2 regions of the Devosia sp. A449 genome follow, and region 2 is predicted to be linked to the other one. Evidence: predicted binding sites of a transcription regulator. Region 2 holds the regulator's gene; the other holds the start of a gene.
What was found. The regulator LexA, encoded in region 2, represses DNA repair genes until DNA is damaged. The targets are predictions, from matches to a motif close to TGTTCNNNNTGTGTTCNG.
Positions count from the first base shown of each region.

Region 1: the regulator LexA is predicted to act here: its motif matches at 3,629-3,646, upstream of ssb (single-stranded DNA-binding protein).

Region 1 covers NZ_JBTMWU010000009.1:477-7,768, reverse strand. Annotated here, with positions in the region: gene ACX3OW_RS19120 (efflux RND transporter permease subunit) at 1-724, shown strand, start outside; gene ACX3OW_RS19115 (hypothetical protein) at 851-1,372, shown strand; gene ACX3OW_RS19110 (diguanylate cyclase domain-containing protein) at 1,486-2,823, shown strand; gene ssb (single-stranded DNA-binding protein) at 2,946-3,461, opposite strand; gene ACX3OW_RS19100 (hypothetical protein) at 3,703-4,050, opposite strand; gene uvrA (excinuclease ABC subunit UvrA) at 4,450-7,292, shown strand, end outside.
Region 2 covers NZ_JBTMWU010000002.1:547,736-555,027, reverse strand. Annotated here, with positions in the region: gene ACX3OW_RS08585 (anthranilate synthase component II) at 1-186, shown strand, start outside; gene trpD (anthranilate phosphoribosyltransferase) at 186-1,205, shown strand; gene trpC (indole-3-glycerol phosphate synthase TrpC) at 1,202-2,014, shown strand; gene moaC (cyclic pyranopterin monophosphate synthase MoaC) at 2,014-2,490, shown strand; gene ACX3OW_RS08565 (molybdopterin molybdotransferase MoeA) at 2,487-3,689, shown strand; gene lexA (transcriptional repressor LexA) at 3,777-4,490, shown strand; gene ACX3OW_RS08555 (NUDIX hydrolase) at 4,538-4,951, shown strand; gene ACX3OW_RS08550 (cold-shock protein) at 5,212-5,424, shown strand; gene ACX3OW_RS08545 (IlvD/Edd family dehydratase) at 5,576-7,292, opposite strand, start outside.

The DNA of each region.
Region 1 (7,292 bases), on a different contig from region 2:
GCCGACCATCATCGATTCCGACGATCTCAAGCAGTTGGTCGCCGATGTGAATGCGGAGATGGACGCTGCCGGCGTCACCGGCGCCGAAATCGGCGGCTTCCGCATCCTCACCACCTTCGCCACGGATAATATCGTCACCGGGTTGCAACTGGATCTGACGCTGTCGGTCATCGTCAATATCGGGCTGATCGGCTTTGCCTTCCAATCCTCCCGGGTGGCGCTGGCCTCGGCCATCCCCAATCTGTTCCCGGTGCTGGGCACCATTGCCTGGCTATATTTCACCGGTCAGGGGTTGCAGCTGACCACGGTCATTGCCCTGACCATCGCCTTCGGCATCGCCGTCGACGATACGGTGCATTTCCTGTCGCATTATCTGCATGCGCGGCGCGAGGAAGGCCGGCCGCATCTCGAAGCGGTCAAGCACACGCTGGATCGCATCGGCGGTGCCATCGTCGCCACCACGATCATCCTGTGTTCGGGCGTGGTGATTGTCACCTTCTCCGAGCTGCCGCAGGTGGCGCTGTTCGGCACGCTGTTCGTTTCGACGCTTGCCTTCGCCCTCGTGGGCGACCTGTTCATCCTGCCGGCGCTGCTGGCCGCCGGCGGCAAATTCTTTCACCCGCTGGGCAAGATCCGCGTGCGCACCGCCGACCACGAGCCGACGCCCGACGACCCGATGGGGGACACCGTCACCGGCGAAGGTGGCACGGAAGGCGCGCCCTGAATACTGCCGCTTGCGGGCTCATCGAGCGCCCGCCAAAATGCTGGTGACGCTGATTCTGCGACGGTTTGGTCCGGGCCTCGGTGTCGAATTGCCGGGGGGCGCGATTTCACTGGAGGCTTTGCTTAAATGACCTATTTCAGACCCCTGTGGCGCGCTGTCGCCCTCGCTGGTCTGCTGGCTTCTGCTGGCAGCGTCCCTGCCCTGGCCGGCCCCGCTGATGCTGCCCTGCTGAAGTCCTATATCGGGGACTGGCGCGGGCGCGGCGTGCTGATCGGCGCCAATACCGAAACCGTGGTCTGCCGCATGTCCCTGACGCAGGGCAATCAGGACAAGGTGAACTATAATGGTCGCTGCACCCTGGCCGGCACGCAATTGTCGGTAGCCGGCACCATGGTCTATGTCGAAGCCAATAAGCGCTTTGAAGCGGCGATGAGCTCCAACGCCACCTTTACCGGCGTGGCCGTGGGCCAGAAGCGCGGTAGCAGCCTCATCTTCAACCTGCGCGAGCGCGAGAAGGACGAAACCGGCAAGCCGCTCAATATCAGCGCCCAGATCACCCTCAATGCCGACGCCATTAAGGTGACCTTTGAGGTGGTCTATGTCGAAAATGGCGATAGCCTGCGCGCCGAAGTGCCGTTCTCCCGCTGACCCCGGTCGGGCGACCCGCCGGTCGCCCAATTTCTTTTTAAATCCATGGCCTTGGCACTGAAGAAATCTTAACCACGACACGCTAGCGTTCGGTAGTTCGTAGGATCGCCCAATTGCGTAGCCTTGCTGCCACCGCCCCCTCTGCAGAACCGGCCTTCGCCGGTGACTTCCCACACGACCATGCCTTTGACGGCCGCCTGCGCCGTCTTGCCAAGCTGCTTGGCGTGGGCAGCGCGCGGTTGACCAGCCTTGCCGCTGACAATGTGATGACCATCGCGTCGGTGGGTAATATCACGCAGAATCTGGCCGGGCTGGAGGCGCGTGCGCTGGCGGCGGAATACCCCTTGGTCATGGCCGATACCGCCATTGTCGGCGCCCGCTTTTATGCCGGCCTGCAGCTGCCCGCCGCCTCTGATCGCCCGCCGCTGCTGCTCAGCCTGTTCGACGCGCGCCCGCGCAGTCGCCAGATGGCCGAGCGCATCGTGGCGCTGGCGCAGGATATTTTTGCCCGCGCCACCATCAGCCGACAAAACCGCACCATCCAATCCCAGGCCGGGCGTATCGCCGCGCTGGAGGCCGAGGACCAGTTGCGGCGCCAGCTATTCGACCGGGCCTCGGCCACGGCGCGGATCGGGGTCTGGCAATGCGATCTGGCCGACAATGCCATCGCCTGGACCGACAGCGTCTATGACATTTTCGAGGTCCCGCACGGTGCGCCCATTACCAGGGAGCAGACGCTCACCCTCTATACCGATGCCTCCCGCCTGAAGATGGAAGCGGCGCGCGCCGAGGCGATCCGGACCTGCACGGATTTCGGGCTCGACGTGGAAATCATCACCACCACCGGCAAGCATCGCTGGATGCGGCTGACCGGTGCGGTGGATAGCCAGGATGGCGTGGCCAAACGCATTTTCGGCATGAAGCAGGACATCACCGACGAAAAGCTGATGGCCGACCGCACGCGCTATCTGGCCGAATTCGACGTTATGACCGGCCTCGCCAATCGCAGCCTGTTCCAGGCCCGGCTGATCCAGCTCGACGCCGGGTATCACACCGTCGGCACCCTGCTGCTGGTCGACCTCGACGGCTTCAAGCAGGTCAACGACACCTACGGCCATGCCGTGGGCGACGAATGCCTCAAGGAGGCGGCGCTGCGGCTGAGCGAAAGCTGCGTCGGCGCCGATCTGGTGGCGCGGATCGGCGGCGACGAATTTGCCGCGCTGCTCGGCCCCGACATCGCGCCCGACGCGGTCAAAGCGCAGGCCGCGAGCATTGTCGGCACCATGGGCCGCCCGCTCACCCGGTTGGGCCAGACCCTCACGCTCAGCGCCTCGGTCGGCGTCGCGTCATATCGCGGCGGCGCGCCGGAGGACCTGTTCCGCCAGGCCGACACCGCGCTTTATGCGGCCAAGGCCGCCGGTCGCAACACGTTTTGCGTGTTCGCCACCTGACCGATGCTGGTAGGCTGCCTGCCTGACTGCCTGACTGACTGACTGGCTGCCGGCCCGCCCCCTCCCACCGTCATTGCCCACATACAAAAAAGGGGAGCCGCTGCCCCCCTTTGCTGCCGTTCCTAGAACGGGATGTCGTCATCCATGCCGCCGGGCTCGAAGGCCGGGGCGTTGGCTTGGGGCCGACGGGCACCGCCGCCACCACCCTGAACGCCGCGGAAACCGCCGCCTTCATTGCCATAGCCACCCTCATTGCCGCGCGGCGCGCCGGCGCCTTCGCCTTCGCCGCGACCATCGAGCAGCGTCAGGTTCGAGTTGAAGCCCTGCAGCACCACTTCGGTGGAATATTTGTCGGCGCCGGACTGGTCCTGCCACTTGCGGGTCTGCAACTGGCCTTCGAGATAGACCTTGCTGCCCTTGCGCAGATAGCTTTCCGCCACGCGCGCCAGCCCTTCCGAGAAGATCACCACGCGGTGCCACTCGGTCTTTTCGCGGCGCTCGCCGGTATTCTTGTCCTTCCAGGACTCCGAAGTGGCAACGCTCAGATTGACCACCTTGCCGCCGCTGGGAAGGTTACGCACTTCGGGATCGGCGCCGAGATTGCCGACCAGAATGACCTTGTTCACGCTGCCTGCCATGGCGAATTCCTTTTTATTCAGTCCCGCCCTGTCGTGGCCTGGGACGCTTACTTACCGGTTGCACAGCCCTGCCGCCTCAACGGCGGTCCAGCAGATGTGCGGCCGCGACTTTACCGCTTCCGACAGCGGAAAGCGCGCGGGAACCGATTGTTTTAAACAACACTGTTCGTTCCCTTTATGTTCCAATTCAAACTGACCTGTCAAGCCGGCCCCTCCCCATCAGGGCGGGACCGGCGACAGATCAGGCTGGCGTCAGCGCCAGCGCACAGGCCTCGGCCAGAACCTTGTTGGGTGCCTCGGCTCCGAGCGGAGTCGCCCAGCCTGACTTTTCGATGATGCCGCGGCGCGAGAAGGCCGATGCCGCGGTGAATTCGGCCAGCACGACGCCAGCCTGCGGATCGGACTTCGAACGCTCCACGCAATACGGCGTCAGCGCCGTCGCCAGATTGCTGGCCGACAACTTCGCTGCTGCCTCCTGGGCGCTACCGCCGGTCACCCAGCCGCCCCAGGTAAAGCCGATGATGGCCAGGGCAACGGCGCCAGTCGCCGCGCCGTACAGCGCGGGTTTCGTCCATGCGGGAATGTTCATGAAAATCCGATCAGTGTCGGGACAGGCCGCAGGATTGTCGGCCAGACTGGAATGGTAGCACAGCGAAACCGGCCTGCGGGAACCGATTGCGGCATTTCTGCGGCAGCGCGGCGCTGCTGACACATCCTGTCAGCAGGCTTGGCCGACATCGGGGCGCAACCACTTTGGGGGCCAGCATGTTCTCCCTTGACCGAATCCTGTTCGTTCTGTTTATGTTCTTGTCGCGAATGACGCTTTGGCAAGCTTGGGGGACACGCTAAGGTGAGCGGACCGCCGGACGGCCATGCGCGCGAGCCGCTTGCAGCAGGAGCAGGCCGCGCCTATCTGTCTGGTCTTCCCGACCCCAAGCCTTCTGCCGCCGTGCCGCTATCTCGGCGCACCGAGCCATGGACTGAAATGATGACGCTAAAGCCCAGCCAGAACCGAGAGATCGTCGTCCGCGGCGCCCGCGAGCACAATCTCAAGGGCATCGACCTCCGGCTGCCGCGTGACAGCCTCATCGTGATGACGGGCCTGTCGGGGTCCGGAAAATCCTCCCTGGCATTCGACACCATCTATGCCGAAGGCCAGCGGCGTTATGTCGAGTCGCTGTCGGCCTATGCCCGCCAGTTCCTCGAAATGATGCAGAAGCCCGATGTGGAACATATCGAGGGCCTGTCGCCCGCAATTTCCATCGAGCAGAAGACCACGTCGCGTAACCCGCGCTCTACCGTTGGCACGGTCACCGAGATATACGACTATCTGCGCCTGCTGTTTGCCCGCGTCGGCGTGCCCTATTCGCCGGCCACCGGCCTGCCCATCGAAAGCCAGACCGTCAGCCAGATGGTCGACAAGGTGCTGGAGCTGCCCGAGGGCACCCGCCTGTTCCTGCTCGCGCCGATCGCCCGTGGTCGCAAGGGCGAATACAAGAAGGAACTGGCCGATCTGATGCGCAAGGGCTTCCAGCGCGTCAAGATCGATGGCGAATATCACGAGATCGAGGACGCCCCTGCCCTCGACAAGAAGTTCAAGCACGACATCGAAGTGGTGGTCGACCGCGTCGTCGTCGGCCCCGACATTTCCGGCCGCCTGTCCGAGAGCTTTGAGACGACGCTGAAGCTGGCCGATGGCATCGCGCTGATCGAATTCGCCGATGAGAAGACCGAGGACGGTACGCTCAAGCAGACCACCTTCTCGGAAAAATTCGCCTGCCCGGTGTCCGGCTTCACCATTGCCGAAATCGAGCCGCGTCTGTTTTCGTTCAACAATCCCTTCGGCGCCTGCCCGGCCTGCGATGGCCTCGGCACGGAACAGAAGATCGATCCCGACCAGATCGTGCCGGACCCGACCCTGTCGATCAAGGACGGCGCCATCCTGCCCTGGTCCAAGACCAGTGCGCCCTATTATCTGCAGACCCTGCAGGCCGTGGTGAAGATGTATGGCGCCTCGACCGGCACCGCCTGGAACGAGCTGCCCTTCGAGGTCCAGCATGCCGTGCTCTATGGCACCGGCAAGGACAAGGTCGATTTCGTCTATGATGACGGGTTGCGCCAATACAAGACCACCAAGGCCTTCGAAGGCGTCATCGGCAACCTTGAGCGTCGCTACAAGGAAACCGAAAGCGCCGGTATGCGCGAAGAAATCGAAAAATACATGTCGGCCAAGCCCTGCTTTGCCTGCGGCGGCTATCGGCTGAAGCCGGAGACGCTGGCAGTCAAAATCAACGGCCTGCATATCGGCCAGGTCACCGAGAAATCCATTCGCAATGCCGTCGAGTGGTTCGCTGCGCTGCCCGAGGCCTTCACCCCCAATCAGCAGTTGATCGGCGAGCGTATCCTCAAGGAAATCCGCGAGCGGCTGAATTTCCTCATCGATGTCGGCCTCGATTATCTGACCATGGCGCGCAATTCGGGCACGCTGTCGGGCGGCGAAAGCCAGCGCATCCGGCTGGCCAGCCAGATCGGCTCAGGCCTCACCGGCGTGCTCTATGTGCTCGACGAGCCCTCCATCGGCTTGCATCAGCGCGACAACGCCCGCCTGCTCGAAACCCTGCAGCGGCTGCGCGACATCGGCAATACCGTCATCGTCGTCGAGCATGACGAAGACGCCATCATGACCGCCGATTATGTGGTCGATATCGGCCCCGGCGCCGGCGTCCATGGCGGCCATATCGTCGCCGAAGGCACGCCGCAGGACATTCTCAATCATCCCGATTCCCTGACCGGCAAATATCTCTCCGGCCGCATGGGCATCCCCATGCCGGCCGAGCGCCGCGAAGCCCGGCCGGGCAAGCAGCTCAGCGTCAAGGGCGCCACCGGCAACAACCTCAAGAATGTCTCGGTGGATATTCCGCTCGGCCTGTTCGTCGCCATCACCGGCGTTTCCGGCGGCGGCAAGTCGACGCTGATGATCGACACCATGTATCAGGCCATTGCTCGACGTTTGAATGGCGCGCGCGTGGTTCCGGCCCCGCATGAAAGCCTCACCGGCCTCGAATTCCTCGACAAGGTCATCGATATCGACCAGTCGCCGATCGGCCGCACCCCGCGGTCCAATCCGGCCACCTATACCGGAGCTTTCACCCCGCTGCGCGAATGGTTTGCTGGCCTGCCGGAAGCCAAGACCCGTGGCTATGGCCCCGGCCGCTTCAGCTTCAACGTCAAGGGCGGCCGATGCGAGAAGTGCCAGGGCGATGGCGTGCTCAAGATCGAAATGCACTTCCTGCCCGACGTGTACGTCACCTGCGATGTCTGCAAGGGCAAGCGCTACAATCGGGAGACGCTGGAGGTCCAGTTCAAGGGTAAGTCGATTTCCGACATTCTCGACATGACCATTGATGAGGGTGTCGACTTCTTCTCGGCCGTCCCCGTCATCCGTGACAAATTCTCTACCCTGCAACGGGTGGGTCTGGGCTATGTCAAAATCGGCCAGCCGGCCAATACACTGTCGGGCGGCGAGGCGCAGCGCGTCAAGCTCTCCAAGGAGCTATCCAAGCGCGCCACCGGCCGCACGCTCTATATGCTGGACGAGCCGACCACGGGCCTGCATTTCCACGACGTGGCCAAGCTGCTCGATGTGCTGCATGAGCTGGTCGATGGCGGCAATACAGTGATCGTCATCGAGCACAATCTCGAAGTCATCAAAACCGCCGACTGGGTCATCGACCTCGGCCCCGAGGGCGGTGATGGCGGCGGCGAGATCGTGGCCATCGGCACCCCCGAAGACGTGGCCGCCAACGCCCGCTCCTATACCGGCCACTTCCT
Region 2 (7,292 bases):
CTGCCCGATACACTCGAAGTGACGGCGACCACCGAGGATGGGCTGATCATGGGCATGCAGCACAAGACCCTGCCGCTGCATGGCGTGCAGTTCCACCCCGAAAGCATCGCTTCGGAAAACGGCCATGCGCTGCTGCAGAATTTCCTGAATCTGGCGCGCGACTTCAACCAGCAGAGGGCAGCGTAATGGATATCAAGGCAGCTCTGAACAAGATCGCCGACCGCAAGGACCTGACCGGCGAAGAAATGCGCGGCGTGATGCGCTTCATCATGGCCGGCGAAGCCACCCCCAGCCAGATCGGCGCTTTCCTGATGGGCATGCGTATCAAGGGCGAGACCGTCGGCGAAATCGCCGCCGCCGTCTCCATCATGCGCGAGCAGATGGTGCCGGTCGACGCGCCTGAAGACGCCATCGACATTGTCGGCACCGGCGGCGATGGCGGCGGCACGCTCAACATTTCGACTGCCAGCGCCATTGTTCTGGCGGCGGCGGGCGTTCCGGTGGCCAAGCATGGCAATCGCGCCCTGTCCTCCAAATCCGGCTCGTCGCAGGCGCTCGAAGCCCTCGGCGTCAAGCTCGACCTGACCCCGGCCGAAATTTCGCGCTGTATCCGCGACGCCGGCATCGGCTTCATGTTCGCGCCCAGCCACCATCCAACCATGCGCCATGTCGGCCCCGCTCGCGCCGAGCTGGGCGTGCGCACCATGTTCAACCTGCTCGGGCCGCAATCCAACCCGGCCGGCGTGCGCCGCTACATGCTGGGCGTCTATGCCCAGGAATGGGTGGAGCCCGTGGCCGCCGCCCTGCTCGCCAATCGCGCCATCAAGGCCTGGGTGGTGCATGGCAGCGACGGGCTCGACGAAATCACCGTTACCGGCCCCAGCTTCGTCGCCCAGATTGCCAATGGCGATCTGCGCAGCTTCGAGGTGACGCCCGAACAGGCCGGCCTCAAGCGGCATGATCCAAAAGACCTGCTCGGCGCTGACCCGGAATACAACGCCGCCGCCATCCATGCCCTGTTCGACGGCGCGCCGGGCGCGTATCGGGATATTGTGCTACTCAATGCCGGCGCGGCGCTGATCGTCGCCGACAAGGTTGCCGATCTGCGCGAAGGCGCCGAAGCCGCCGCTGCGGTGATCGACAGCGGCAAAGCCAAACAAACCCTCGCCCGCCTCGTGGCGGTTTCGAACGGACGAGAGCAATGAGCGATATACTCCAGCAGATTGAAGTCTATAAGCGCGAAGAAATCGCGGCAGCCAAAGCCCTGCGCCCCTGGGCCGAAGTGGTGGCTCAGGCCCACGACCAGCCGCCGACGCGCGGCTTTGTCAAAGCCCTCAAGGCCAAACGCGCGGCCGGCGATTATGCGCTGATCGCCGAGGTGAAGAAGGCCAGCCCCTCCAAGGGACTGATCCGCGCCGATTTCAACCCGGCAGCCATCGCCCGCGCCTATGAATCGGCCGGCGCGGCGTGCCTCTCGGTGCTCACCGATGGCCCCAGCTTTCAGGGCTCGCCGGAATTTCTGAAGCAAGCCCGCGCCGCGACCCAATTGCCGGTACTGCGCAAGGACTTCCTGTTTGAAACCTATCAGGTGGCCGAAGCCCGCGCCTGGGGTGCCGACTGTATCCTGATCATCCTCGCCGCTGTAGGCGATGACGTGGCGCGCTATCTGCTCGACGCCGCCCATGAGTGGAAGATGGACGCGCTGGTGGAAGTGCATGACCAGCTCGAACTCGACCGGGCGCTGGCGCTGGATGCGAGCTTTATCGGCATCAACAACCGCAATCTGCGCACCTTCGAAACCACGCTCGACACGTCGGTCAAGCTGGCCGTCGGCGTGCCCAAATCCACCCTGCTGGTCAGCGAGAGCGGCATCGTCACCCACGACCACGTGCTGATGCTCGACCGCGACGCCAATATCGGCACCTTCCTCGTCGGCGAAAGCCTGATGCGGCAGGACGACGTGGCCGCCGCCACCCGCACCCTGCTGACCGGCGCATCACAGGTCGTCGCCTGATGACCCAGGGCCTCACCCACCTCAACGCCAAGGGCGAGGCCCATATCGTCGATATCGGCGATAAGGCCGTCACCCGTCGCCGCGCCGTGGCCCAGGCCCGCATTCTGGCTCGGGCCGAAACCATCGCCCTGATCATGGGCGGCGGTCTCAAAAAGGGCGATGCGCTGGCCGTGGCCCGCATCGCCGGCATCATGGCCGCCAAAAAGACCAGCGACCTCATTCCGCTCTGCCATCCGATTCCGCTGACCAAGGTCAGCGTCGATATCGAGCAGGACGGAGCCGAAGCGATTCTCATCCACGCCACGGCGGAAACCACCGGCCAGACCGGCGTCGAAATGGAAGCGCTGCTCGCCGCCTCGACCGCCGCGCTCACCCTTTACGACATGGCCAAGGCCATCGATCGCGGCATGACCATCACCGACATGTGCCTGCTGGAAAAATCCGGTGGCAAATCCGGCGACTTCTCCCGGCCATGAGCCTGCTACCGGTCGAATCCGCCATCGCCGCCATCCTCAACCGCGTTCCTGCCCCGACGCTGGAAACCGTGCCGCTCGCCCAGGCGGCCGGTCGCGTCCTGCTTGAGCCACTGCTCGCCACTCACGACCAGCCCCCCTTCAACGCCAGCGCCATGGACGGCTACGCCATGCGCGCCGCCGATGTGGTCGACGGCCACGCCCTGACCATTGTCGGCACCTCGCAAGCCGGTGCCGGCTTCTCCGGCACAATTGAGCCCGGCCAGGCCGTCCGCATCTTCACCGGCGCCCCGGCGCCCCCCGGCGCCGATACCGTCATCATGCAGGAAGAGGCCGTCGCAGCGGACGGCGTCGTCCGTTTCACCGCCCCAGCCCGGCTCGGTCACAGCATTCGCCCCCGCGGCAACGACTTTGCCACCGGCCAGCAATTGCTCGATCCGGGCATGCGCCTCGCCCCGATGCACCTCGCCGTCGCCGCCGCCGCCAATGCCGCAACTTTGGGCGTCGCCAAACGGCCGAACATTGCCCTGCTCGCCACCGGCGACGAATTGGTGCTGCCCGGCAACCCACTCGGAGCCGACCAGATTGTTGCATCAAACAGCTTTGGTCTGGCTCCTTTGTTCGCTCCCTACGCCCAATCTGTTACCGACCACGGCATCGCGCAAGATAACCGCAAGAAACTTGCCAGCATGCTGGCAGAAATCTTCGACAATCCGCCAGATATCTTGGTGACTACTGGCGGCGCCAGCGTCGGCGATCATGACATCGTGCAGGCGGTTTTGCTCGATCTCGGCGTGAAGCTGGACTTCTGGCGCATCAACATGCGCCCCGGTAAGCCCTTGATGTTTGGGACAAAAGGCAAGACGCTGATCTTCGGCCTGCCCGGAAATCCGGTCTCCGCCATGGTCACCGCCATGGTCTTCATCCGCCCTGCCCTCCGCGCCTGGCTCGGCCACCCCGAACCCACCCCCTGGCACCTTCCGCTGGCTGGTCCGACCCCACCCAATACTGCCCGCCGCCACTTCATGCGCGCGCAGCTATTGCACACAGCTAACGGCTTGCAATTGCTGCCTATTTCGCAAACCGACAGCGGCCATACCTCGTCGCTGGCGCGCGCCGATATGCTGATTATCCAGCCCGAAAACGACCCCGGCCAACCCGCCGGCACGCTAGTCGAAGCCCTCCCCGTGGACGGTTTCTGACAGTAAAAGCCCAAGGGATATTGCAGAACATAACTGGAACACGTATGGTCGTTCCGTCTATGTTCCGATTCTGCTCCCGAGGGGTCCATGCTCACGCGCAAACAACACGAGCTGCTGATGTTCATCCACGAGCGGATGAAGGAAAGCGGTATTCCACCATCCTTTGATGAGATGAAGGATGCGCTCGACCTGGCATCCAAATCGGGCATCCACCGGCTGATCACCGCACTCGAGGAACGTGGCTTCATCCGCCGCCTGCCCAACCGGGCCCGGGCATTGGAGGTGGTCAAGCTCCCCGATTCGATGAACCCATCGCTTGGCGGCCGCAAGACCCGCTTCGAGCCCTCGGTCATCGAAGGCAATCTGGGCAAGGTGGCGTCGCCCCCCTCGCGCATGTCGGCCGCTGATGACTATGCAAGGCCGATCGCCATCCCGGTCATGGGCCGCATCGCCGCCGGCACGCCGATCGAGGCGATCCAGACCCATTCCCACACCATCATGGTGCCGCCCGAAATGCTGGGCAGCGGCGAGCATTACGCGCTCGAAGTGCGCGGCGACTCGATGATCGATGCCGGCATTTTCGATGGCGATACCGTGCTCATCAAGAAGCAGGATGTCGCCAGCACCGGCGAGATCATCGTTGCTCTGGTAGATGATGAGGAAGCAACCCTTAAACGCCTGCGCCGCAAGGGGAATACAATCGCGCTGGAAGCGGCCAATCCCGCCTATGAAACCCGCATTTTCCCGCCTGACCGGGTCAAGGTGCAGGGTCGTCTGGTTGGACTTTTGCGCAAATACTGAGCCGACGGCTTTGACCTTTGGCCGGCATGACGGGCATAAATCCTCGCATGCCGGCTCCCATCGAAAAGCTTTGCCCTGTGCTGCTCCGCCCCACGTCTGACGGGCCGGAGCTGCTGGTGTTTCGGCATCCGCTCGCCGGCGTACAACTGGTCAAGGGCACGCTTGAGGCTGATGAGACTATCGCCACCGGAGCGCTCCGCGAACTGGCCGAGGAGTCCGGCCTCACCCAAGCCATTGTGACGTCCGACCTGGGCAGCAGCCTTGCTATCGCTCCCGATCAACTCTGGCATTTTGTGCGCGTTGAGGCCGGACCGCTGGAATCACGCTGGCTTTTTGACACCGCGGATGATGGCGGCCACCGCTTTGCTTTTTTCTGGTGGCCGCTGGCGGCCGAGCCGGGTCCCGACTGGCACCCGATCTTCGTCCGGGCGCTGGCCCATATCAGGGCGGCGTTGGCGTAGCCCACTGCCGGTGTGGCGGGGATGAACAGCAAGCAGGCAGGCGGTTTGCTTGGGCTGCTGCATTGTTCTTGCAACCACTATTCGCGAGACCTTGCAATCGGCGCCATTTCGTGCCACATAGTGGGCATACGTTTTCAGCCTAAGTCGGCTGCCTAATGCCGGCGTGCCGGACCGTGGCTTCCTTCTCTACCATGCGAACGTTATTTTCCTTTGGCGTGTTGCCATTGGATAACCGCTCGTAAGAGCACAAGGAAACTATCATGTCCGTCATCACCGGCACCGTCAAATTCTTCAACACCACCAAGGGCTTCGGCTTCATTTCGCCTGAAAATGGCGGCAAGGATGCCTTCGTCCACATCTCCGCTGTTCAGCGTTCGGGCCTGCAGGGCCTGTATGAGAACGACAAGGTGACCTACGAGCTCGAGACCGGCCGTGACGGCAAGGAATCGGCAACGAACCTGACCCTGCTCTAGTTAGCAAGGCGAGCGCGCTTCGGCGCTGCTCGGTCAAGGGCCACCGCGTGAAAGCGCGGTGGCCCTTTTCTTTTGCGGGTTCTATCCCGCGCTGACCGGCAAAACAAAAGGCCCGCATCGAAATGCGGGCCTTTGCTATTTTGCCGTGCGCTTAGTGGTTGTCGCGCGGCACGCCTTCGGTCTGGGCGATGCGCTGATACTTCTCGGCTGGCTTGAGAATGGCGCCATCGCCCAGCTGGCTGACGATACCGCGCTGGATTTCCTGCCACGGCGTCTGGTGCTTGGGGTATTTGTAACCGCCCGCCGCTTCCAGTTCGGCCCGGCGCGTGGCGATGTCCTCATCCGAGATCAGGATATTGGCCTGCCCCTTGTTGAGGTCGATGCGCACCTTGTCGCCGGTCCGCAGGATAGCCAGATTGCCGCCGGCCGCTGCTTCGGGTGAAGCGTTGAGGATCGAGGGCGAACCCGAGGTGCCGGACTGGCGACCATCGCCAATGCAGGCCAGGGCATGAATGCCCTTCTTGATCAGATAGTTGGGCGGCCGCATGTTCACCACTTCGGCCGCACCGGGATAGCCGATGGGCCCTGCGCCACGCATGAACAGCAGGGTGTTTTCGTCGATTTCCAGCGCCGGATCGTCGATGCGGTGGTGATAGTCCTCGGGACCATCAAACACCACCGCCTTGCCTTCGAACATGCCGGGATGCGCCGGATTGTTGAGGTAGCGCTCCTTGAACTCGGAGGAGATGACGCTGGTCTTCATGATGGCGTTGTCGAACAGATTGCCGCGCAGCACCAGGAACCCGGCCTCCGCCTTGAGCGGATTGCCGAAATGCCGGATGACCTTGTCGTCCTGAATCACCGTGCTGGCGCAGTTTTCGCCGATGGTCTTGCCGTTGACGGTGGGCGCGTTCTCGCGGATCAGGCCCTGCGTCATCAGCTCGTTGACCACGGCGGGCACGCCGCCGGCATGGTAGAAATCCTCGCCGAGATATTCGCCGGCCGGCTGCAAATTCACCAGCAGCGGCACCTTGTGGCCCTGCTCCTGCCAATCATCGATATCCAGCGGTACGCCGATATGGCGGGCAATGGCGTTGATATGGATCGGCGCGTTGGTCGAGCCGCCAATGGCCGAATTGACCACGATGGCGTTGTGGAAATTGTCCTTGGTCATGATGTCGGACGGCTTGAGGTCTTCGTGGACCATGTCGACAATGCGCTTGCCGGTGCGATAGGCCATTTCCTGGCGGTCGCGATAGGGCGCGGGAATGGCGGCCGAACCGGGCAATTGCATGCCCAGCGCCTCGGCCAGCGAGTTCATCGTGCTGGCCGTGCCCATGGTGTTGCAGAAGCCGGTCGACGGCGCCGACGACGCCACCAGCTCGATGAACTGTGCATAGTCGATCTCGCCGGCGGCCATCATCTGGCGCGCCTTCCACACAATGGTGCCCGAGCCGGTGCGCTCGCCCTTGTGCCAGCCATTCAGCATCGGCCCAACCGACAGCGCGATGGCCGGAATATTGACGGTGGCCGCGCCCATCAGCATCGCCGGGGTGGTCTTGTCGCAACCGATGGTCAGCACCACGCCATCGAGCGGATAGCCGTACAGCACTTCGACGAGGCCGAGATAGGCCAGGTTGCGGTCGAGCCCGGCGGTGGGGCGCTTGCCGGTTTCCTGGATCGGATGCACCGGAAATTCGATGGCGATGCCGCCGGCTTCACGGATGCCCTCGCGCACGCGCTCGGCCAACACGATGTGATGGCGATTGCAGGGGCTGAGATCCGAGCCGGTCTGGGCAATGCCGATGATCGGCTTGCCCGACTGCAGTTCTTCCCGCGACACGCCAAAATTCATGTAGCGCTCAAGA